DNA from 4 places in the Bradyrhizobium sp. USDA 4472 genome. Region 1 is predicted to be linked to each of the others. Evidence: predicted binding sites of a transcription regulator. Region 1 holds the regulator's gene; each other region holds the start of a gene.

The links. The regulator LexA, encoded in region 1, represses DNA repair genes until DNA is damaged. The targets are predictions, from matches to a motif close to TGTTCNNNNTGTGTTCNG.
Region 2: the regulator LexA is predicted to act here: its motif matches at 1,004-1,021, upstream of ACVWZ4_RS05530 (nucleoid-associated protein).
Region 3: the regulator LexA is predicted to act here: its motif matches at 3,207-3,224, upstream of uvrA (excinuclease ABC subunit UvrA).
Region 4: the regulator LexA is predicted to act here: its motif matches at 1,475-1,492, upstream of ACVWZ4_RS13735 (helicase-related protein).

The regions. Positions count from the first base shown of each region.
Region 1 covers NZ_JBSSAM010000001.1:6,066,409-6,071,773, reverse strand. The annotation lists gene ACVWZ4_RS28530 (molybdopterin molybdotransferase MoeA) at 1-782, shown strand, start outside; gene lexA (transcriptional repressor LexA) at 959-1,660, shown strand; gene ACVWZ4_RS28520 (hypothetical protein) at 1,847-2,050, shown strand; gene ACVWZ4_RS28515 (hypothetical protein) at 2,244-2,678, shown strand; gene ACVWZ4_RS28510 (ComEC/Rec2 family competence protein) at 2,689-4,974, opposite strand; gene ACVWZ4_RS28505 (DUF2171 domain-containing protein) at 5,071-5,304, opposite strand.
Region 2 covers NZ_JBSSAM010000001.1:1,227,152-1,232,516, reverse strand. The annotation lists gene ACVWZ4_RS05530 (nucleoid-associated protein) at 1-994, opposite strand, end outside; gene ACVWZ4_RS05525 (Fic family protein) at 1,329-2,876, shown strand; gene ACVWZ4_RS05520 (metallo-hydrolase/oxidoreductase) at 3,031-4,230, shown strand; gene ACVWZ4_RS05515 (PLP-dependent transferase) at 4,262-5,365, shown strand, end outside.
Region 3 covers NZ_JBSSAM010000001.1:6,176,006-6,181,370, forward strand. The annotation lists gene uvrA (excinuclease ABC subunit UvrA) at 137-3,112, opposite strand; gene ACVWZ4_RS29070 (outer membrane protein) at 3,379-4,125, opposite strand; gene ACVWZ4_RS29075 (single-stranded DNA-binding protein) at 4,718-5,212, shown strand.
Region 4 covers NZ_JBSSAM010000001.1:2,999,909-3,005,273, forward strand. The annotation lists gene ACVWZ4_RS13730 (DUF3108 domain-containing protein) at 210-1,019, shown strand; gene ACVWZ4_RS13735 (helicase-related protein) at 1,597-4,971, shown strand; partial or broken gene ACVWZ4_RS13740 (RNA-binding S4 domain-containing protein) at 4,982-5,251, shown strand.

The DNA.
Region 1 (5,365 bases):
TGCTCCTGCGCAGCGGCACGCGGCTCACGGAGCGCGACCTCGCACTCGCCGCCGGGATGAACCATCCGCAACTCGCGGTCCGCCGCCGGCCGACGGTCGCAATTCTCGCCACCGGCGATGAGCTGGTGATGCCGGGCTCGACGCCCGGCCACGGCCAGATCGTCTATTCCAATGGCTATGCCCTTCATGCTCTGGCTCGCAGCGAAGGTGCCGACACGATCGATCTCGGGGTCGCGGCCGATACGTTTGCCGCCACCACATCGGGCATCCGTCGCGCGCGCGAGAGCGGCGCCGACATCCTGATCACGACCGGCGGTGCCTCGGTGGGCGACCACGATCTGGTGCAACAGGCACTGAGGGACGAAGGTATCTCGATGGCGTTCTGGAAGATCGCGATGCGACCGGGCAAGCCCATGATGAACGGGCAACTCGGATCGATGCGCGTGATCGGCCTGCCCGGCAATCCCGTATCATCCTACGTTTGCGCTTTCCTGTTTCTGGTCCCGCTGATTCGCGCGCTGTCGGGGCGTTCGGTGGTTCATCATCGCCGCGAGCGCGCCGTGCTCGGCCGCGATGTCGGCGCCAACGATCAGCGCGAAGATTATCTGCGCGCGCGGCTGGCAGAGCGTGACGACGGCACGCTGGTCGCCGTTCCCGTCGATCATCAGGACTCCTCGTTGCTTTCGAATCTGGCTGCGGCACAGGCACTTCTCGTGCGCGCACCGTTCGCGCCGAAGGCCGAAGCAGGCACCGCTTGCGAGGTGCTGCGGCTGCCCGTCTGACCGCTTCGTTCGCGTGCGTTCCGCGAACTTCGTCGCGTTCACGGCAAATTAAGCAGTTGCGGAACATGTATCGAACATATAGTGTCCGTTCATGATTTGTTTCGAGCATGTAGCGGCTTATGGCTGAATTCAGCGTCTCGGAATTGAACGACATCACCAGGGGGATTTTGGTCGAGATGTTAACGCGCAAACAATACGAGCTCCTGCGGTTCATCAGCGAGCGGCTGAAGGAAAGCGGCGTACCACCCTCCTTCGACGAGATGAAGGACGCGCTCGATCTGCGCTCGAAATCGGGCATCCACCGCCTGATCACTGCGCTCGAGGAGCGCGGCTTCATCCGCCGTCTGCCCAACCGCGCCCGCGCGATCGAGGTGATCAAGCTGCCCGAGCTCCAGGCCGCCGCCGGCAATCGCCGCGGCTTCACCCCGAGCGTCATCGAGGGCAACCTCGGCAAGGTGCGCATGACGTCGAGCCCGCCGGCGGATGAGGGCGAGCGTCCCGTCGCGGTGCCCGTCATGGGCCGGATCGCGGCCGGTACGCCGATCGAAGCCTTGCAGACCCGCAGCCACACTATCAGCGTTCCGCCCGACATGCTCGGCGCGGGCGAGCACTATGCGCTCGAAGTGCGCGGCGATTCCATGGTGGACGCCGGCATCCTCGACGGCGACATGGCCCTCATCCAGCGCAACGAGAGCTGCGACACTGGCGACATCGTCGTCGCCCTGATCGACGACGAGGAAGCCACCTTGAAGCGCTTCCGTCGCCGCGGCGCCTCGATCGCGCTCGAGCCAGCGAATGCCGCCTATGAGGTCCGCATCCTGCCCCCCAACCGGGTCAAGATCCAGGGCAAGCTGATCGGTCTCTATCGCAAGTACTGAGCGCCACGTTCTCGCGCGATCGGTGACTGCGATCAACGATTGGAGCGGACGATTGTCCGCTCCGGCTGGATAGACTTTCTGGTTCTGCACAGATTATCCCGCCACCTCTCCAGCCCTACATCCCCGGCATGCCGCAACGAAGCACACTCGCTTCGATGGGCCTCCAGGGAGACTGAGGAGAGAATGATGAGCAAGATCATCCTGAGCACCGTCACGATGACGCTGATCGCAGCGTCCGGATCGCACGCCTTTGCTGCGCATGCGCAGCATCGCCTCGGCAAGGTGCCGCAGGCGACGAGCGCGCAGATCCGCGATGCCCGCAACGCCATCGAGCAACAGGCGCAGCCCGGCTGGCAATATTCCGGCTGGTCCGCGCCGGCCGGACGCTGAGCGCGAAGCCTCCCAAATGCACGGAGGCAAGCTTTGTTCCCAGCCGTTCGGGAAAGATAATGTGATTGCGGCTCGCGGATCGGAGCCGCAGATTTGCCTACAACCAAGCAGAGCCTTGCAGGCTTCAACTCTGATAGAGGCCGGCGCCTCCAGGACAGAGGCGCGGGTTGCTATCCCCGATGAGGAGCACCCGATGTGTGACTATAGCTTGCATGCCGTCGCGACGCGTCCCGCAGAAGTCGGCGAGACGATCGTCACGACAACGTTCCGCGGCACCTCGACGCGCGGCTTCGCCTCTGAAGCCGACATGTCGGTCGCGGTCTGCCTGCTTCCGGGAACGGAGCTCGCCTTCGCCGACAACGTCCGCTACGACAACAGGTGGATCTGGACCCGCACCATCAATTCCCGCGTAGGCAAGTTCGGCAAGGTTGATCCGCACATTCCCGATCGCCATCACGACGCGATCGAATTCCCCGATGGCAAATACGTGCTGGTGACGCAGCTCGTCGAAGGCCAGCGCGCAACCGTGCTGCAACTGCCCGTGACCCAGCCGCTCGGCGAGCGCGAGCACAAGCCGCAAGTGGCCGCCGACAGTCGCACGACGCCGCCACGCCTGCCGATCGGCTGAAGCGTCGATTCTAGTCCTCGGCCTGAAGGTCGGCCTCCGACGGCGTTGCGTCTTTGGTCCGCGGAGCTGCCGACCGTGGCTTGAGGGTTTGGCCGAAATCTGCATCGCCGGGCGCCACCGGCGACCAGGAGCGGTTTGCGCCCCTCGCTCTCACCGGCTGAACCGCAAAACCGTCACCGCGCTGTGTCAGCGCAAGCGCGCCCTGGCTCGCCAGACGCGGCCGATCGATCACCATTGCAGCGCAATCGGGCGGCGCAGGCCTCGCCGTCACCACCAGCGCTGCGCGGCTGCAATCGTCGGCCAGCGCGTCGATGCGCAGCGCCAGCGCAATCATGCGGCCGTCGGCAAGCGGCGTCACGCAGCCGGCATCGTCGCACGACACGCCGTCGCCGAGCGAAGCGCTGGCGGCATCGCGCGGGTCGGCGTCCGCCGCGAGCCACTCCTTGAGAAGGAAATTGTCCTTCTTCGTCCTGATCAGATGCAGCTGCCCATCCTTGCCGCGCACCGCGACGTTCTGGCCGTCGGCGGCAATGAGAATGTCGGGTTGCCGCACCGACAAGGCCCAGATCGTTGCGACCGCAAGCACGATCGCACCCGACCAGCGCAGCGGCGTGCGCAACAGCCCCATCAGGACAAGCCCCAGGCTCGCCGTCACCAGCGGCGCGGTGCCGAAGGCGCCGACATGGCCGATAGCCCCTGGCAATGCCGCCACCCAGCGGGTGACCACAATCATCCAGTCGATGCCGATCCCCATCAGCCACCAGAACACGCCGTCCAGCCCGAATGGAGCCGCGAGCAGTCCCAACAGCCCGGCCGGCATCACCAGCGCCGAGACGACGGGCATCGCACCGAGATTGGCGAGCACGCCGTAGGGCGTGACGCGGTGAAAATGGAAGGCGGCATAGGGCGTGGTCGCAAGCCCCGCGATCATGGAAGCCATGAACAGCATCGCGATCTCGCGGCCGCCCCACAGCGCAATCCGCGCCGTCGTCGAATGATCGGGCGAGGCAAGCAGGTTCGGCATCCCGATCTGCACCATTGCCACCAGCCCGAGCGTCGCCGCAAACGACATTTGGAAGCTCGGATGCACCAGCGCTTCCGGCGCAACCGCGAGCACGATCAGCGCCGCCACCGCCAGCGTGCGGAACGTGATCGCGCGACGGTCGACGATCACGGCAATCAGCACCACCGCGGTCATGAAGAACGATCGCTGGGTTGCGACCTCCGCGCCCGAGAGCAGCAGATAGAATGCGGAGGCCACCAGCGCCGCGGCCGCCGACCATTTCTTGATTGCGAATCCGGCCGCCAGCCCGGGGATCAGCGCCAACAGCGCGCGGACCGCGAAGAAGACGACTCCAGCGACGACCGCCATGTGATAGCCGGAGATCGACAGCACGTGGCCAAGCCCCGAGACGAACATCGCATCGTTGACGGGCGTGGTGATCGCATCGCGGCGGCCGGTCAAAAGCGCGGTCGCGATTGCGCGGTTGTCGCCGTCGAGCACGGCGCGGATCCGCGCGTCGATCGCATCGCGCAGGCCCTGCATGAGCGCAGCATAGCGCAACTGCAATCCGCCTGACACCGGCGGCGTCACCGTCGTGATCGCCCCCATCGCGAAACCGGACGCGCCGATGCCCTGGAAGAACATGTCGCGCGAGAAATCGTAGCTGCCCGGCCGCAACGGCGACAGCGGCGGCATCAACCGGGCGTTCAACTGCACGAAGCTGCCGACATCGGGCGCCGTCCCCTTGCGCACGGAGAGGCGGACGCGCTCGAGCTTGACGTCGCCGCGCTGCGCCTCCATCGCGGTGACGCGCAGCACGAACCGGTCGGTGCGTTCGCGAATGTCGCGGGTCTCGACGAAGCCCGACAGCGACACGGAATAAAGCGGCTTTGCGAGCACGGCGTGGGCGATGCTTGCTGTCCTCCACGTCGCCGCAGCAAGACCGGCCGCAACCGCCGCGATCATGATCGCGGGTGCAAACCACCGGCTCCGCCGCAACAGAACCGCGCCAAGCGTCGACGCGCCCGCCGTCGCGACCGTCACCCAGAGCACCGGCTCATGGTCGGCGGCGAAGTACAGCGCGATGCCGCAGCCGAAGGCGATGGGGACCCATGGGAACAGTCGTCCAGCGCCGGCCTCGGCCTTCGCCCAATCACCCAGCTTTCCGGCGATCGACGACCAGACGCCGAAGCCTGCCGGCACAAAGCCGCCGGCCGACGCTGTTCGGCCGCTGCCGGGCCAGGTCCCGGCCATACCTTGCGAGGCACGTTGTGGCCGGCCCGGCTCCGCCATCCCTCAGCAACCCTGCGCTACGCTACTGCACGGAAGCTACCGGAACGTGCGGCGGCACGGATAGCGGCACAAATCGGGAACGAAGAGGCTTCCGCCCTACTTTTCCTCTTCCATCGTCACGGCGACATCGGCCTTGGCGGACAGCCGAACCTTGTTGCCCTCGACATCGGCAACCAGGCCCTTGTCGATGAAATGGTGGTGGCCCTTGTGGCTGCCCTCGCCGCTGTCCTTTTTGGTCAGCTTGATGCGATTGCCTTCGACCTTGTCGACCGTGCCGATATGGACACCGTCGGCGCCGATGACTTCCATATGCTCAGCGATGTTCTGCATGGTGGGATGCTCCTGTGGATCCACCTCAACCCGGCGCCCGCGCATTCGTTTCCAGCGCCGG
Region 2 (5,365 bases), 4.8 Mb from region 1:
TGTCCTTGATGATGATCTCGCCCCTGTCGGGATTCACCGAAATTACGGACGGCGTCAAACCGACGGGGAAGGTAAGTTTGACCCCGCTTGCCGTCTCGACGCGGCGGTTTCTGGGCGCCTGAATCGCGTTCTTTTGGAGGACGAACGATTCTCCTGCCATTCCTTCACGTTTCAGCCTTGCCTTGAAGTCGGTCACGACCGGGCTGTCGTCGGGCAGCGGTCCGAAAATGCTTTTCAGCCAATTTTGAGCGCTTTCGCCGTCGACTGAACCACCTGACTGGCTGGCATCGAATAGGCGTTGCGCCAGATTTTTCATGGTGCCCTGCGGAAGGATGTCTTTGTGCTTGTAGGCAATGTTGCGCGTGACATCGACGATTGCCTTGGTCAGTTCCTCCTCCGTTCGCTGGCGCCGCACCAGCAAGAATCGCTCAAAATAAGCCGCAGGCCGCTGCGGATTCTGACGATCGACAACGCAGATTTCGTCGCCGTCTTTGCGCAGCTTGATGAGCGCGGCTTTCTGCAAAGCGTTGCGATTTTGAACAAAGGTCCGCTCGATTTCGCCGAAGGTCGGCCGGGGCTTTCCCGAACGTCCGCGGCTGATATCGTAGTCGTAGGTAAGAACCTTCTCGTCCTCGAATTTCAAAAGGGCAAACAGCCGGCCGCTCGAGCAGGATAGCGAGAAGATCAGGAAGGCGCCGACAGCCGTGCTGTCGTGAGCTTCATTGAACGCCGTTGCGAGCTTCTCGCTTTCCTCCTGGAAAGTTGCTTTATCCCGGCCGATCCGTGCGAGTTGCGCCCGCACCGGTGAGTCCGCCATGAATTCGTATCGATTTCCACTGTTGACCGATCCGGCACGGCCCAGGAAAAAGGGCGCGTGTTGGCCGGCATCGAAAGCCGTGAGCAGCTGCAAGTGTTCCTCTCCGGGGCCGACGATATGAAATACGCTCTGGTCAATGCGCAGGCTTTCGAACTCCTGCTCAGTAAGGGAGGCCATAAATCACCCTAGAACAAATGGAGAACGTTGGCAATCTGCGATTCTCTTCCAATTATGTCGCATCCCGTTAAGAATCCTGCACTTTTGTCAGAAATTCTACTTTTAATTGTGACAACGATGCAATTAGCGTATTGCGCGGTCGAGCGCGGCGGCTCTTCGATTTGTTGAGGGTCTTCACTCGCCCAAGTCCGATGCCGCAATTCGGGTGACGTGAATATTTTTCGTAAAATTTAGCTTGCGGGAAGCTTTTTCATGGTGTGAGATCTAATTTCGGCCGGAAGGCGAGATGGCAAACGAAATTCACGGCCGAGAACGTTTTTCATGGATTGAGCCAATGCCGCTACAATTTTCAGGCCCTGTGAGCGTTTTTCATGATCGAAGGCTGCCAGAGTCCGCGACCCCCGCCGGCTACGCAGCACTAATTGACGCCTACCGGCTGTCCGTCCCGATACCACGCTTGCTTTCCGCCACCGGCACAAAGCACCGCATCCTCGAGCAAAGTGGATGGCGCATCTACACGCCACGTCATGCGCCGGACGTCAGCCTCGAGGGACATCTCACCTTCGCACTCAAGAACGAAGGACTAGACCTTGCCATCCTGAAGCGACTCTTCCTCACCGTGAAGGAGGACGAGATTGCAGACCTTGTGAAGCAGAAGCCGACCGGACTCTACACGCGCCGCATCTGGTTTCTCTATGAATGGTTGTTGGGGCGTGAGCTTAATCTGCCCACAGCAGACAAGGTCTCCTATGTCGACGCCGTCGATACCGAACTCCAGTATGCGAGTTCTGGGCAGAATTCGGTACGGCATCGCGTCCGTAATAATCTGCCAGGCACATCGGACTTCTGCCCGCTCGTTTTCAAGACCCAAGTGCTGACGGAATTTGTTGCACAGGACCTCAAGGAGCGCGCCCGCGTCGTGGTGAGCCAGGTCCCGAAGGATCTGCTCGCGCGAACCGCCGCCTTCCTTCTCCTCAAGGACTCGAAGTCGAGTTACGTCATCGAAGGAGAAAGACCGCCACAGGATCGCATCCAGCGGTGGGGCAAGGTCATCGGCGAAGCAGGACGGGCGCCGCTCGACGAGGCGGAGTTTCTGCGCCTGCAGCGGATCGTCATCGGTGATGAGCGCTTCGTAAAGCTCGGCTTCCGCAACGAAGGTGGCTTTGTCGGCGAGCATGACCGCGAGACGCAAAGACCCATTCCGGATCATATCAGCGCACGCCACGAAGATATTGCCCCCCTCGTGCGCGGATTGATCGCCTTCGATCAGGCGGCGGAAAATGAGCTTGATCCTGTCATCGCCGCCGCCGTGCTGGCTTTCGGATTTGTCTACGTTCACCCATTCGAGGATGGCAATGGCCGCATTCACCGATACCTGATGCACCATGTTCTGGGACGGCGCGGCTTCAATCCTGCCGGCATCCATTTTCCGGTTTCGGCAGCCATTCTCGACAAGATCGGCGAATACAAGGACGTGTTGGAAAGCTATTCGAGTAGATTGCTTACGTGCATAGAATGGGAGCCGACTCCGCAAGGCAACGTCAAGGTCCTGAACGATACCGCTGACTTTTACCGCTTCTTCGATGCAACGCCGCATGCGGAGTTCCTGTACGAATGCGTGCAGAGGACCATCGAACAGGATCTTCCGAGGGAAACCCGGTTCTTACGGAGTTTCGATACGTTCCGGGCGGGCGTCGAAAACATGGTCGATATGCCGGAGCGGACCCTCAACAACCTCCTTGGATTCTTGCAGCAGAATGAAGGGCGGCTTTCAAAGCGCGCTCGTGAAAATGAATTCTCCCAGCTGATGCCAGACGAAGTCACGAAGATCGAGGGCCTCTATCTCGAGGCCTTCTCGGACGAGCCTGGAACGGAGAGCTGACCGTCTGCCCGCTATGAAAATATGACCAGGGTCGTCTGGGGCGTGCGCTTGATATTAGGAGGCCATCTTCGATTTCTTCTTTTTCGATATCCCGCCAGATCCTCCGGAGTTTCCCAATAGGAGACTATACGCCCGCGTGTCGCGGGTGGATTCATTGAGCACGCGCCCGCATCGCCGCGTATCCTTCGAATTTGATTGCATCGATGCCGATTATGTCGACGCGAGCGGACCAGAGCTCCTGAACGGCTTTCGTGCTGGACAGACCAAGCCGTTTGCACTCCTGCGTGTGGTGACGACGCCGGCTCGGTTTGATCGCTTTGCGGGCGCAACGCCAGAGCCAGGCGATTGGTTTCATCTCGAGCTCAGGCCCAAGGGCCATGGTCTGCCGGCATGGCATGCTCAACTCGAGGGTAATGGTTATTCGATGCATGCCCGGGGAGTTCTGATGTTCGCGCGGCTGCTCAACACTCCCGGCGAGGCGCCACCGCACCCCTTAAGGCCCCAACCCCTAGGTGCCGCAGCGGCCCCGCGGCTGGTATTGCCGGAGCCGCTCGCTACGGCCTGTGCGGCACTTCCGCCCCCGGCGACGCCCGCCGAAGTCTCAGCCATCCTCAAAGACCTGCCACAAGCGACATCCATCCGGGTCAGGGATGTTGGCCAGGCAAATTTCATTTCTCTGTGCGACGATGGCGGTAATGCAATTCTGCACTTCGATGTCGGATTTCCGATCTCTTTCAATCGCCACACTTTTCCATCCAGATTCGTTGTCGATCGAGCCGAGAAGCTTCCGATCGTGCTCTCGCATTGGGATTGGGATCATCTCCATGGCGCGCTCCTTCTCCCGCATCTGCTCGGCTGCCGCTGGATTGTCCCGGACCAGCGGCTGGGACCTGGTGCCGCGCGCCTGGCACATATACTGGACCAGAGGGGTAATCTGGTCGTACGCCCTGCCAACGCAAGGATCCGTTTTCCTTTTGGCGAATTGGTAAGAAGCGGCGGCCGCCCCTCCGATCTCAACGACAGCGGATTGACCATCCTTGCGACCCTCACGAGCGGACGATCAGCTTTGCTGACCGGCGACGCAGACTATTCGCACCTCAAGCATGCCAATGCCAAGCAGGTAGATCACTTAGTCGCAACTCATCATGGCGCGCGCTTTAATGCAGGCGCGCCGTTGGTGCCAAAGCCAAATAGCGGGCAGGGCCAACTGGTGATTTCGTGTGGATATCGCAACGTCTATGGGCATCCGCACCCGGATGGGCTATCCAAGCATGCAAGGTCAGGTTGGACGACCTATGTCACCACCGCCGGGCGAAGAGGTGTCGCCAGTCGAGGCGACCGCATCGTGAATTGACGGTAAAGCGCCGAGGTCTTCTGGCTTCCTTGTGCTCGAACTCGGCGCGCGGATTGCGGATCTCGAAGGAGCGCGACACAGTTTTGTCGTTCCGGGCGGACAGGCAGCCATCGTCCTCGCCTATCTCGGGTTCTGCACCGCTGGATCGCATGTCCTCATGCCCGATAGCGCCTATGGGCCGAACAAGGAATTGGGAGCCTGGCTTCTAAAGGGCTTAGGCATCTCCGTCGAGGCCTACCCGCCAATGATCGGCGCCGGTTTGGCTCGTCTGATCCGCGCGGAGACTCGTCTTATCTGGTGCGAGAGCCCAGGCTGCATCGCAATGGAAGTCCAAGACGTGCCGGCCATCGTTGCAGCGGCTCATGCTCGCGGCGTACCGGTAGCGCTCGACAACACTTACGCAGCGGGAGTTCTATTCGACGCATTTGCGGCCGGCGTCGATGTGTCAATCCAAGCGCTGACCAAGTATGTCGGCGGCCATAGCGACCTGCTGCTAGGCACGGTCTCGGTTCGAGACGATGCTGCCTACGAACGAAGAGGTCCAGTGCACCGATTGCTCGGGCTTGCAGTTTCCCTCGACCATTGTGCTCTGGCGTTGCGCGGCCTGGAAACGCTGGCCGTGCGGCTCGACGCCCTCCAGCGCTCTACCCTCGCGGTCGCCACCTGGCTGAAGGAACAGTCCGAGGTCGCGCGCGTTCTGCATCCGTCACTTCCGGACTGCCCCGGACACGAGATCTGGATGCGTCAATTTACCGGCTCGGCGAGCGTCTTCTCGATTGTGCTCGCAGAAACGTGGGATGCCGCACGTGTCGCGCGGTTCGTCGACGCACTCCGACTCTTTCGTATCGGCCACAGTTGGGGCGGGACGACCAGTTTGGTCATGACCTATCCCGCAGCCGGGTCGAATGCGCGGTCCTATGGAGCCCGATTGGTGCGGCTGAATATCGGGTTTGGAGGCGACGGCCGATTTGATCGGCGATCTCAAGCAGGTACTCGCGGCAGGCTAAGATATCGGCAAAGTCGCCCCGCAGCAGTCCTCAATGGGCGTAATATTCAGCACGACCGCGCCGACAGTGCCCGAACCAGTGAACGATGTCTGGTTCATCGCGTGCTAACGGGCGCTGCCCTCTCAGCA
Region 3 (5,365 bases), 110 kb from region 1:
TAACCCGAGGTTGCTAATAGGCGAACTAAGTATCGCCCCACGGACGATACTTAGAAGAACCGAAACGCATGGATCGGCCAAGCGACTGGCCGATCCATCGGCCCCATAGACACACTGCCAAGTCTGCAGCGATAGGCTACTCCGCCGCCTCGCTCGTGCTCCGCCGCTTCGGCTTGCGCGCCTTCTTCAGCACCGGCTCCAGGAACTTGCCCGTGTAGCTGCGCTGCGCTTTCACGATGTCCTCGGGTGGGCCCCAGGCGACGATCTCGCCGCCGCCGTCGCCGCCTTCGGGGCCGAGGTCGATGACCCAGTCGGCGGTCTTGATGACTTCGAGATTGTGCTCGATGACGACGACCGTGTTGCCTTGCGCGACCAGCTCGTGCAGCACCTCCAGGAGCTTCTTGACGTCGTGGAAGTGCAGGCCGGTGGTCGGCTCGTCCAGGATGTAGAGCGTGCGGCCGGTGGCACGCTTGGACAGCTCTTTTGCAAGTTTGACGCGCTGGGCTTCGCCGCCCGACAGCGTCGTCGCTTGCTGGCCCACGTGAATGTAATCCAGCCCGACCCGGTGCAATGTCTGAAAAGTCTCGCGCACGCGCGGCACCGCCTTGAAGAACTCGGCGGCTTCCTCGACGGTCATGTCGAGCACGTCGGCGATGCTCTTGCCCTTGAACAGCACTTCGAGCGTCTCGCGGTTGTAGCGCTTGCCCTTGCAGACGTCGCAGGTGACGTAGACGTCGGGCAGGAAGTGCATCTCGATCTTGATGACGCCGTCGCCCTGGCACGCTTCGCAGCGGCCGCCCTTGACGTTGAAGGAGAAGCGGCCCGGCTCGTAGCCGCGCGCCTTCGCTTCGGGCAGCCCGGCGAACCATTCGCGGATCGGCGTGAAGGCGCCGGTGTAGGTTGCCGGGTTCGAACGCGGCGTGCGGCCGATCGGCGACTGGTCGATGTCGATGATCTTATCGATATGCTCGAGCCCCTCGATGCGGTCGTGCGGAGCTGCGCCTTCGCTGGCATTGTTCAACTTGCGGGCGATGGCCTTGTAGAGCGTGTCGATCAGCAGCGTCGACTTGCCGCCGCCGGAGACGCCGGTGACGGCGGTGAATAGGCCGAGCGGAATTTCGGCCGTGACATTCTTGAGGTTATTGCCGCGCGCGTTCACCACCTTGATGGTGCGGCGATGGTTCGGTGGCCGCCGCTCCGGCACCTCGACCTCGAGCTCGCCGGTGAGATATTTGCCGGTGAGCGATTTCGGGTTGCGCATGATCTCCGCGGGCGTGCCTTCGGCGATGATGTTGCCGCCGTGCATGCCGGCGCCCGGGCCGATGTCGAGCACGTGGTCGGCGAGCAGAATCGCGTCCTCGTCATGCTCGACCACGATCACGGTGTTGCCGAGGTCGCGCAGCCGCTTCAGGGTGTCGAGCAGGCGCGCATTGTCGCGCTGGTGCAGGCCGATCGACGGCTCGTCCAGCACGTAAAGTACGCCCGTCAACCCCGAGCCGATCTGCGAGGCCAGGCGGATGCGCTGGCTCTCGCCGCCGGACAGCGTGCCGGAGGAACGGGAGAGGGTGAGATAGTTGAGGCCGACGTCGAGCAGGAAGGTGAGGCGCTCGCGGATCTCCTTGAGGATGCGCCCGGCGATCTCGTTCTGCTGCGCGTTCAGCGTATCAGGCACGGTCTCGAACCATGCGCCGGCGCCTTTCACGGACAGCTCCGAGATCTCGCCGATGTGCTTGCCGCCGATCTTGACGCAGAGCGCCTCGGGCTTCAGCCGGAAACCATTGCAGGCGCCGCAGGGCACGTCGTGGAAATACTTTGCGAGTTCTTCCCGCGCCCACTCGCTCTCGGTTTCGCGGTAGCGGCGGTTGATGTTGGTGATGACGCCCTCGAACGGCTTCTTGGTGTCGTAGGAGCGCACCCCGTCCTCATAGGAGAACTTGATCTCGTCGTCGCCGGAGCCATGGAGGATCGCGTTCTGCGTCTTCTTGGGCAGATCCTTCCACTTGGTGGTGAGCGTGAACTTGTAGTGCTTGCCGAGTGCCGTCAGCGTCTGCACGTAATAGGGTGACGATGACTTGGCCCAGGGCGCGATCGCGCCCTTGCCGATGGCGATCTCCTTGTCGGGAATGACCAGGTCCTCGTCGACATGCTGCTCGACGCCGAGGCCGCCGCAGGCCGGGCAGGCACCATAGGGATTATTGAAGGAAAACAGTCTGGGCTCGATCTCGGGGATCGTGAAGCCCGAGACAGGGCAGGCGAATTTTTCCGAGAACAGGATGCGCTCGGGTCCGCTCTTGTCGTGGATCTTTGCCGTCTTCTTTTTCTCTTCCGCCGGCGCTGCCGCCGGCGCGTCGGCGAACTCGACGACGGCGAGGCCCTCGGCGAGCTTCAGCGCGGTCTCGAAGCTTTCGGCAAGGCGCTGGCCGATATCGGCGCGCACCACGATGCGGTCGACCACGACGTCGATGTCATGCGGGAATTTCTTGTCGAGCGTGGGCGCTTCCGCCAGCTCGTAGAAAGTGCCGTCGATCTTGACGCGCTGAAAGCCCTTCTTGAGCCATTCGGCGAGTTCCTTGCGGTACTCGCCCTTACGGCCGCGCACGACGGGCGCCAGCAGATAGAGGCGGGTGCCTTCCGGCAGCGCCAGGACGCGGTCGACCATCTGCGAGACGGTCTGGCTTTCGATCGGAAGTCCCGTGGCCGGCGAATAGGGCACGCCTACGCGCGCCCAGAGCAGGCGCATATAGTCGTAGATCTCGGTGACCGTGCCCACGGTCGAGCGCGGATTCTTCGACGTCGTCTTCTGCTCGATCGAGATTGCCGGGGACAGGCCGTCGATCTGGTCGACGTCGGGCTTCTGCATCATCTCCAGGAACTGGCGGGCATAGGCCGACAGTGATTCGACGTAGCGGCGCTGGCCTTCCGCATAGATGGTGTCGAAGGCGAGCGAGGATTTGCCGGAGCCGGAGAGGCCGGTGAAAACCACGAGCTTGTCGCGGGGAATCTCGACGTCGATATTCTTGAGGTTGTGCTCGCGCGCGCCACGGATCGTAATCGCGCGCAGGCTGGAGCCCGCGTTCTGCTGTTGGCGCTTCGCCTTGATCACTTCATCCATCCCGTTGCCCTCGAAGAATCCCATGAGCGAGCGACCGCGCCAACGTTCCGGCGCGCTTCGCCCGGAACCGGGATCGGCGCCAATGGGTATGTGAGCGAACGTAGGAAGAACGGGGAGGGATTTCCAGAGGGACTTGCGAATCGTCAACGGATTGTTGTGGCGCTGGCGGGACTTGGCAGCAGCTGATGGCAATTGCACCGAATGGAACAGCAAAAAGGCCGGCACGAGGCCGGCCTTTCGTGACGTTGTGACGTCGGTTGCGAGGATCAGTACTTCGCGACCACCGGGCCACCGAAGGTGTAGTTCAGGCGGACGGTGCCCATGTCCACATCCTGCTTGATGTTGTCGGCGCGGAAGGGCAGGCCGACCACCGTGAAGCTGTCGTTGTGCTTGCCCATGAACAGGTGGTTGTACTCAAAACCAACCGACCAGTTCGGCGCGAAGCCGAACTCGATGCCGGTGCCGATGGTGCCGCCCCAACGGGTGTCGCTCGCGTCGCCGACCGTGACACCGGCCAGAGTGCCGCTGAACTTGTTGTGGGTGACGGCCGCACCGCCCTTCACATACCAGAGGACGTTGTTCCAAGCGTAACCCACCTGGCCGGTGAAGAGGCCTATGGCGTCGATCTTGGTATTGTTCACCAGCGGGAAGAACGCGGCGGGCGAGCTGGTGTTCGAACCCTTCAGATCGGCCCAATCACCCTGCGCTTCGACGCCGAACAACCAGGCGGCGGACTGCCAGCGATAACCGATCTGACCACCGGCGAGAGCGCCGGTCGCGTCATGGCAACCTTCGCTCGTCGTGGGGACAGTAGCGCCACCGACGCTGGTCGTGTCCCAGCAATTGTGGCTGGAGCCGCCACCAGCGTTGGCGCCAATGTAGAAGCCGCTCCAGTTGTAGATCGAAGCGATAGCTACCGGAGCCTTGGTGTAGGGGCGAGCCGCCAGATCGGCAGCCGAAGCGGCGCCAGTGAGGGCGAACAGAGCGGCCGAAGCCAACAAAACCTTTTTCATTTTCAACTTATCCCAGTCCCAGTTTCTGTTGTTGCCTTCCGTGCGTCGGAAGGGCAGCGGACGTCGTCCAACTGACGTCTTGCTTACACCACTGAAGCCGCAAGTTGTGTCTCTCAAAAGCCACAACAGGCGCAAAACGTGGCGTTTGCTGGAAGAAACAGCAAAAGGCCGGCGCGAGGCCGGCCTTCGATCCTCGAATGGATTCAGAGGGATCAGTGCTTTGGGGATCAGTACTTGATGACCGTATTCAGCGATTGCCGGGCTGCCGAAGCGGTAAGTGAGGCGGACGAGACCGATGTCGACATTGTGGCCGATCCGGTCGGTCTGGAATGCAACGCCAGCGGGTGTATTGAGTGTAACGGTCCGATTCCCCCCAAGATGTGGTCATACTGCGGCGCAGGGTTTGGACGCTTGGGTCGCAGCCATTTCGATGGGAACAAATCTGGAACGAAGGCCCGGTCGGTGCTATATGTGGGGATAACCGAGGGCGTGGTGGGCCGATCGGCGCTTGTAAGCGTATAGGGTCGGCCCAACAGGCGGCAGCGCGGGCGCGCCTTTTCGAAATTCAGTGGCATTGGAGTGGAGAGCGGCGATGGCGGGAAGCGTCAACAAGGTCATTCTGGTTGGAAATCTCGGCAAGGATCCGGAGATCCGCCGCACCCAGGACGGGCGACCGATCGCGAATCTGAGCATCGCCACCTCCGAGACCTGGCGCGACAAGAACAGCGGCGAGCGCAAGGAAAAGACCGAGTGGCACCGCGTCGTGATCTTCAATGAAGGGCTCTGCAAGGTCGCCGAGCAGTATCTGAAGAAGGGCGCCAAGGTTTACATCGAAGGCGCGCTCCAGACCCGCAAATGGACCGACCAGAGCGGCGTCGAGAAGTACTCCACCGAGGTCGTGCTGCAGGGCTTCAACTCGACGCTGACGATGCTCGACGGCCGCGGCGGCGGAGGTGGCGGCAGCTTCGGTGACGAGCCGGGCGGCGATTTCGGCTCGTCGGGTCCGGTCAGCAGCGCACCGCGTCGGCCCGTGGCGGCCGGCGGTGGTGGCCGCAACAATGACATGGACGACGACATCCCGTTCTAGGAATGGTCCGGGCGATGAGGGTGCGCTGGTCAGGTTGATCAACACCTTCCACGTCGCGTCAGTAAACCCAACTAATCGACGGAAGGGGCTCGGAATTTGCGGGCCCGCTTCATGTTTGGGATGAAGTCGGGGCGCGGGCTGCAAAGCGGCAGA
Region 4 (5,365 bases), 3.1 Mb from region 1:
AAAACGGCAATGTTTAAAGTGCCTTACCATCACATAAAGGGCGCAATCTCCTCCGAAAGAGTCCGGTGAGTTCCCGGCCTGTGGCTTCTGGATGCATTGCTTGGCGCCGCAACAGGCTTAAGTAACAACAACTCGCTTCCCGATTGGATCGTCTCGTGCACACCACCCCGCTCATTCCGCCCCGGCTGCGCGCGGCCGGCCGGCTGGCTCTGGCCGCTCTTGGCGGCCTGGTGCTGGCGTGGGGGGCCGCGCCCGCAGCGGCGCAAGGCAAGCTCGAGGCGCAATATGAGGCCTCGCTGGCAGGCATTCCGGTCGGCCGCGGCGCCTGGAACATCGATATCCAGGACGATGTGTTCTCGGCTGCGGCCTCCGGCGGCACCACCGGCATCCTGAAGTCGTTCGCGGGCGGGTCCGGCACCGGCGCTGCGCAGGGCCGCATCGTCAACGGCGCGCTGGTCGCGACCGCCTACCAGGCCTCCACCACCACCTCGAAGAAGACCGAGGAGATCCACATCACCCTCGACAAGGGCAATGTGAAGGAGTTCGGCATCATTCCGGAGCCGCCTGTCGATCCTGATCGCATCGTCGTCACCGAGGCGCATCGGCGCGGCGTGTTCGATCCGATGACGGCCTCGCTGGTGCGCGTGCCCGGAAACGGCGATCCCGTGTCGCCGGAGGCCTGCCACGGCTCGGCGCCCGTCTTTGACGGCCGCATGCGCTACGAGCTCAAGCTCGATTTCAAGCGCATGGAGACCGTGAAGGCCGAGAAGGGCTATCACGGCCCCGTGGTGGTCTGCGCGCTGTATTTCGTGCCGATCGCCGGCTACATCCCCGACCGCCCCGTGATCAAATACCTCGCCGCCCAGCGCAACATCGAGATCGCCTTGGCGCCGGTGGCGGGAACACGGGTTTTGGTCCCGTTCTGGCTGAAAGTGCCGACGCCGCTCGGGCCGGCGATGCTGGAGGCGACCAGCTTCGTCACCACGGCCCAGCCGCCACGGGTCGCGAAGACGCAGTAGGTATTGGCCGCTCACATACGCCTCGACCGTCACCCCGTGAGGTGGCCGCTTCTTCAGCGGCCTTCGAAGGGCCACAGCCCGACTGTTTTCCGCGCGCAATCCGGCCGCGCCGTCCGGGCCGTCCATCCTTCGGGGCTCCCGGCACGGCGCTGCGCGCAGCTCAGGACGACGGATGCGGCGGGAGACCCCCGCCTCAGTAATATCAATGACTTACCTACTGTGCATGGGGTTGTTTCGGCGACATGCCTTCGAGCCCACCATTCCCGGGAATCCAATTGACTCCTCCCCGATTCTGATTCGACTCCGCGCCATCCCCAATTTAAGGAAATCCGTCATCGAAACGCCGCTTGTGCGACTGCGCAAAACTCCATCTAGTGCGATGGAAACAAGAGTCCCGCGACATGTTGCGTGAACGTATCGGGACTCCCGGGGGAGTCAGCGATTCGGCCGCGATTCGTTCTAGAGTCGTTCCGAAGCTTAAAGCGAACGGGAAAAGCGTCGCAAAGTGAGACAGTTGCCCACCCGTCCGAGACAGCACTGACATTCGCCCCATCAGCTATTACCTGATCAGCCAGATATGCCCCTCTCGTCCTCCTCCTTCGCCTCCGACCGCGCGCTGTCCGATCGCGTGCCGGGCGCCGGCGTCACCGCCGTGCTCGGGCCGACCAACACCGGCAAGACCCATCTCGCCATCGAACGGATGCTCGCGCATTCCTCGGGGATGATCGGCCTGCCGCTGCGCCTGCTCGCGCGCGAGGTCTACAACAAGATCGTCGCCCGCGTCGGCCCGGAGGCCGTGGCGCTGGTCACGGGCGAGGAGAAGATCAAGCCGAGAAGTCCGCGCTATTGGGTGTCGACCGTCGAGGCGATGCCGCGCGACCTCGATGTGTCCTTCCTCGCCGTCGACGAGATCCAGATCGCCTCCGATCTCGAACGCGGCCACGTCTTCACCGACCGCATCCTCAACCGCCGCGGCCGCGACGAGACGCTGCTGCTCGGCGCTGCGACCATGCGGCCGATCATCGAGCGGCTCTTGCCCGGCGTCTCCATGATCACCCGGCCGCGGCTGTCCCAGCTGGAATTCGCAGGCGATCGCAAGATCACGCGCCAGCCGCGCCGGACTGCGATCGTCGCGTTCTCCGCCGACGAGGTCTACGCCATCGCGGAGCTGATCAAGCGACAGCATGGCGGCGCCGCCGTGGTGCTGGGCTCGCTCAGCCCACGCACGCGCAATGCGCAGGTGGAGATGTTCCAGAACGGCGACGTCGATTATCTCGTCGCCACCGACGCCGTCGGCATGGGCCTCAATCTCGACGTCGACCACGTCGCCTTCGCCTCCGACCGCAAGTTCGACGGCTATCAGTTCCGCCGCCTCACGCCGGCCGAGTTCGCGCAGATCGCCGGCCGTGCCGGGCGCGCCACGCGCAACGGCACGTTCGGGACGACAGGCCGCTGCGGCCCGTTCGAGCCTGAGCTGGTGAACGCGCTTCAGAACCACATCTTCGACCCCGTGAAGATGCTGCAATGGCGCAACTCGAAGCTCGATTTCTCCTCCCTCGCCGCGCTCCAGGTCTCGCTCAACCTCGCTCCCGGCCACGAGACGCTGACGCGCGCCCCGATCGCCGAAGATATGCGCGTGCTCGACCATGCCGCTCGCGACGTCGAAGTGCGCGATATCGCGCATGGCAAGGCCGCCGTGGAGCGGCTGTGGGAGGCCTGTCAGGTCCCGGACTACCGGAAGCTGTCGCCGGCCGCCCATGCCGAGCTGGTGACGACGCTCTACGGCTTCCTGATGCAGAAGGGCTGCATCCCCGATTCCTGGTTCGCCGCACAGGTCGACCAGGCCGACCGCATCGACGGCGATATCGACACCCTGTCGGCCCGGATCGCGCAAATCCGCACCTGGACCTTCGTCGCCAACCGGCCGGACTGGCTGAAAGACCCCGATCGCTGGCAGGGGACCACGCGGGAGGTCGAAAATAAATTATCGGATGCGCTCCATGAACGCTTGACTGAGCGTTTCGTTGATCGCCGGACCAGTGTATTGATGCGCCGCCTGCGGGAGAACACGAGCTTGAATACGGAAATCGGCAAGACCGGCGAAGTCATCGTCGAAGGCCATGTCATCGGCCGCCTCGATGGCTTCACCTTTGCACCGGATGCGGCGGAAGCCGGCTCCGATGCGAAAGCCTTGCAGGCTGCCGCGCAAGCGGTGCTCGCCGGCGAGATCAATACGCGCGCCGAAAAACTGGGCAACGCGCCGGACGACCAGTTCGTGCTGACCTCCGATGGCACCATTCGCTGGACCGGCGATGCCGTGGCGCGGCTGACCGCCGCAGAGGAGGCGCTGCATCCGCGCATCCGCATCATCTCCGACGAGCGCCTGACGGGTGGCCCCCGCGAGAAGGTGCAGGCGAGGCTCGACCTGTGGCTCAAGACCCACATCGAGAAGCTGCTCGGGCCGATGTTCGAGCTGTCGAAGGCGGAGGACGTCACCGGTATCGCCCGCGGCATCGCTTATCAGCTCGTCGAGGCGCTCGGCGTGCTCGAGCGTCCGAAGATCGCCAACGAGCTGAAGGATCTCGATCAGCCCTCGCGCGCGGTGTTGCGCAAATACGGCGTGCGCTTCGGCGCCTATCACATCTACTTCCCCGGCATCCTGAAGCCCGCCGCGCGTGCGCTCGCAGCCCTGCTGTGGGCGCTGAAGCAGGACAATGTCGATCTCTCGGCCCTGTCTGGCGCGCAGCATCTGGCCTCGTCGGGTCGTACCTCGTTTCCGGTCGACAAGAGCCTGCCGCGCGATGCCTATCGCGTGCTCGGCTACAAGCAGGCCGGCGAGCGCGCGGTCCGCGTCGACATCCTGGAACGTCTCGCTGACCTGATCCGCCCGGCGCTGGCTTGGCGGGATAATTCGCCGGGCGAAAAACCCGCCGGTGCATTCGACGGCCGCGGTTTCGTGGTGACGCAGGCGATGACCTCGCTCACCGGCTCCGCGGGCGAGGATTTCGCCTCGGTGCTGCGCGCGCTCGGCTATCGCATGGAGAAGCGTGCGCCGTTGCCGCCGAAGCCGGCCGCGCCTGCCGCTGCGGAGACGCCGGCCGCCGAAGCTCCCGCTGGGGCGCCTGCGACTGAGGAGACTGCGGCGCCTGTTGAGGCTGCGACCGAAGCCGTCACCGTCGAAGACGCGCCCGGCATGGAGCAGCACGACGAGCCCGCGCACGAAGAGCCGGCACTCGAAGCAATTCCCGAAGGTCCCGTCACGCCCGAAGATGCCCCCGGCATCCCGCCGCCCGCGGAAGAGGCTGCTGCGCGCGCCGAGGCCGCCGCCGACGCCGCTCCGGCCGAGGCCGCGGCGACGGAAGCCGCTGCATCTCCCGATGCCGCTGCGCCTGTCGAAGCCGCAGCCACGCCCGCCGAGCCCGAGCTCGTCGAGGTCTGGCGTCCCGGCGGCCGTCACGAGGATCGCAAGCCGCGCCACGAGCGCCATCGCCATCAGCGCCACAACAACCACCGTCCGCAGGCCGGTGCTGAAGGCGCCTCGGCTGCGCCCGGCGAAGCTGCCGAAGGCGCGAGGCCGGGTGAGCGCCATCGTCACGGTGGCCATCGTCGCGATGGCAGCCGGGATTTCCGCAAGCCGCGCGAGGGTGGCGCCGAGGGCGCACCGCGCCAGGAAGGGCGCGACGATCGGAATCGCAGCTTCCAGGGCAAGGACCGCGACAACAAGGATCGCGATCGCAACCGCGACAACAAGAAGTTCGGCGGTGATCGTGACAAGGGCCGCGACAACAGGGGCCGCGACCGCGACAAGGGTCGCGACCGTCAGGGCGGTCCGTCGTTGCGTCCGTACGCCTCGAGCGCAAATCCGCGCGAGCGTGATCGTCCCGCCGATCCGAACTCGCCGTTTGCAAAACTCGCCGCGTTGAAGGAGCAGCTCTCCGGTCGCAAGGAGTAGTCCCACGACCGAGCGGCAGCGCCTCGACAAATGGCTGTGGCACGCGCGGGTGGTGAAGGCGCGAACCTCCGCGGTTGAGCTTGTCGTAACAGGACACGTCCGCATCAACGGCACGCGCGAGAAATCGCCGGGCCATGCGATCAAGGTCGGCGACGTCGTCACGGTCGCGCTCGACCGGACCGTGCGCGTGTTGAAGGTGATGAATTTCAACGAGCGCCGCGGCGATGCCGCCTCGGCGCGTGTGCTCTACGAGGAGCTCGGCGACGCAAAGCGCAATTAATTGCGCCAGTTATTCATTTCTTGGTCGATCAAGCACATAAAGCCGTCATGATCGCGCCTTCCCGACCTTGCAGCGCGGGGCCATCCGCGCTAGGCAAGCCGCGACTTTTAAAAG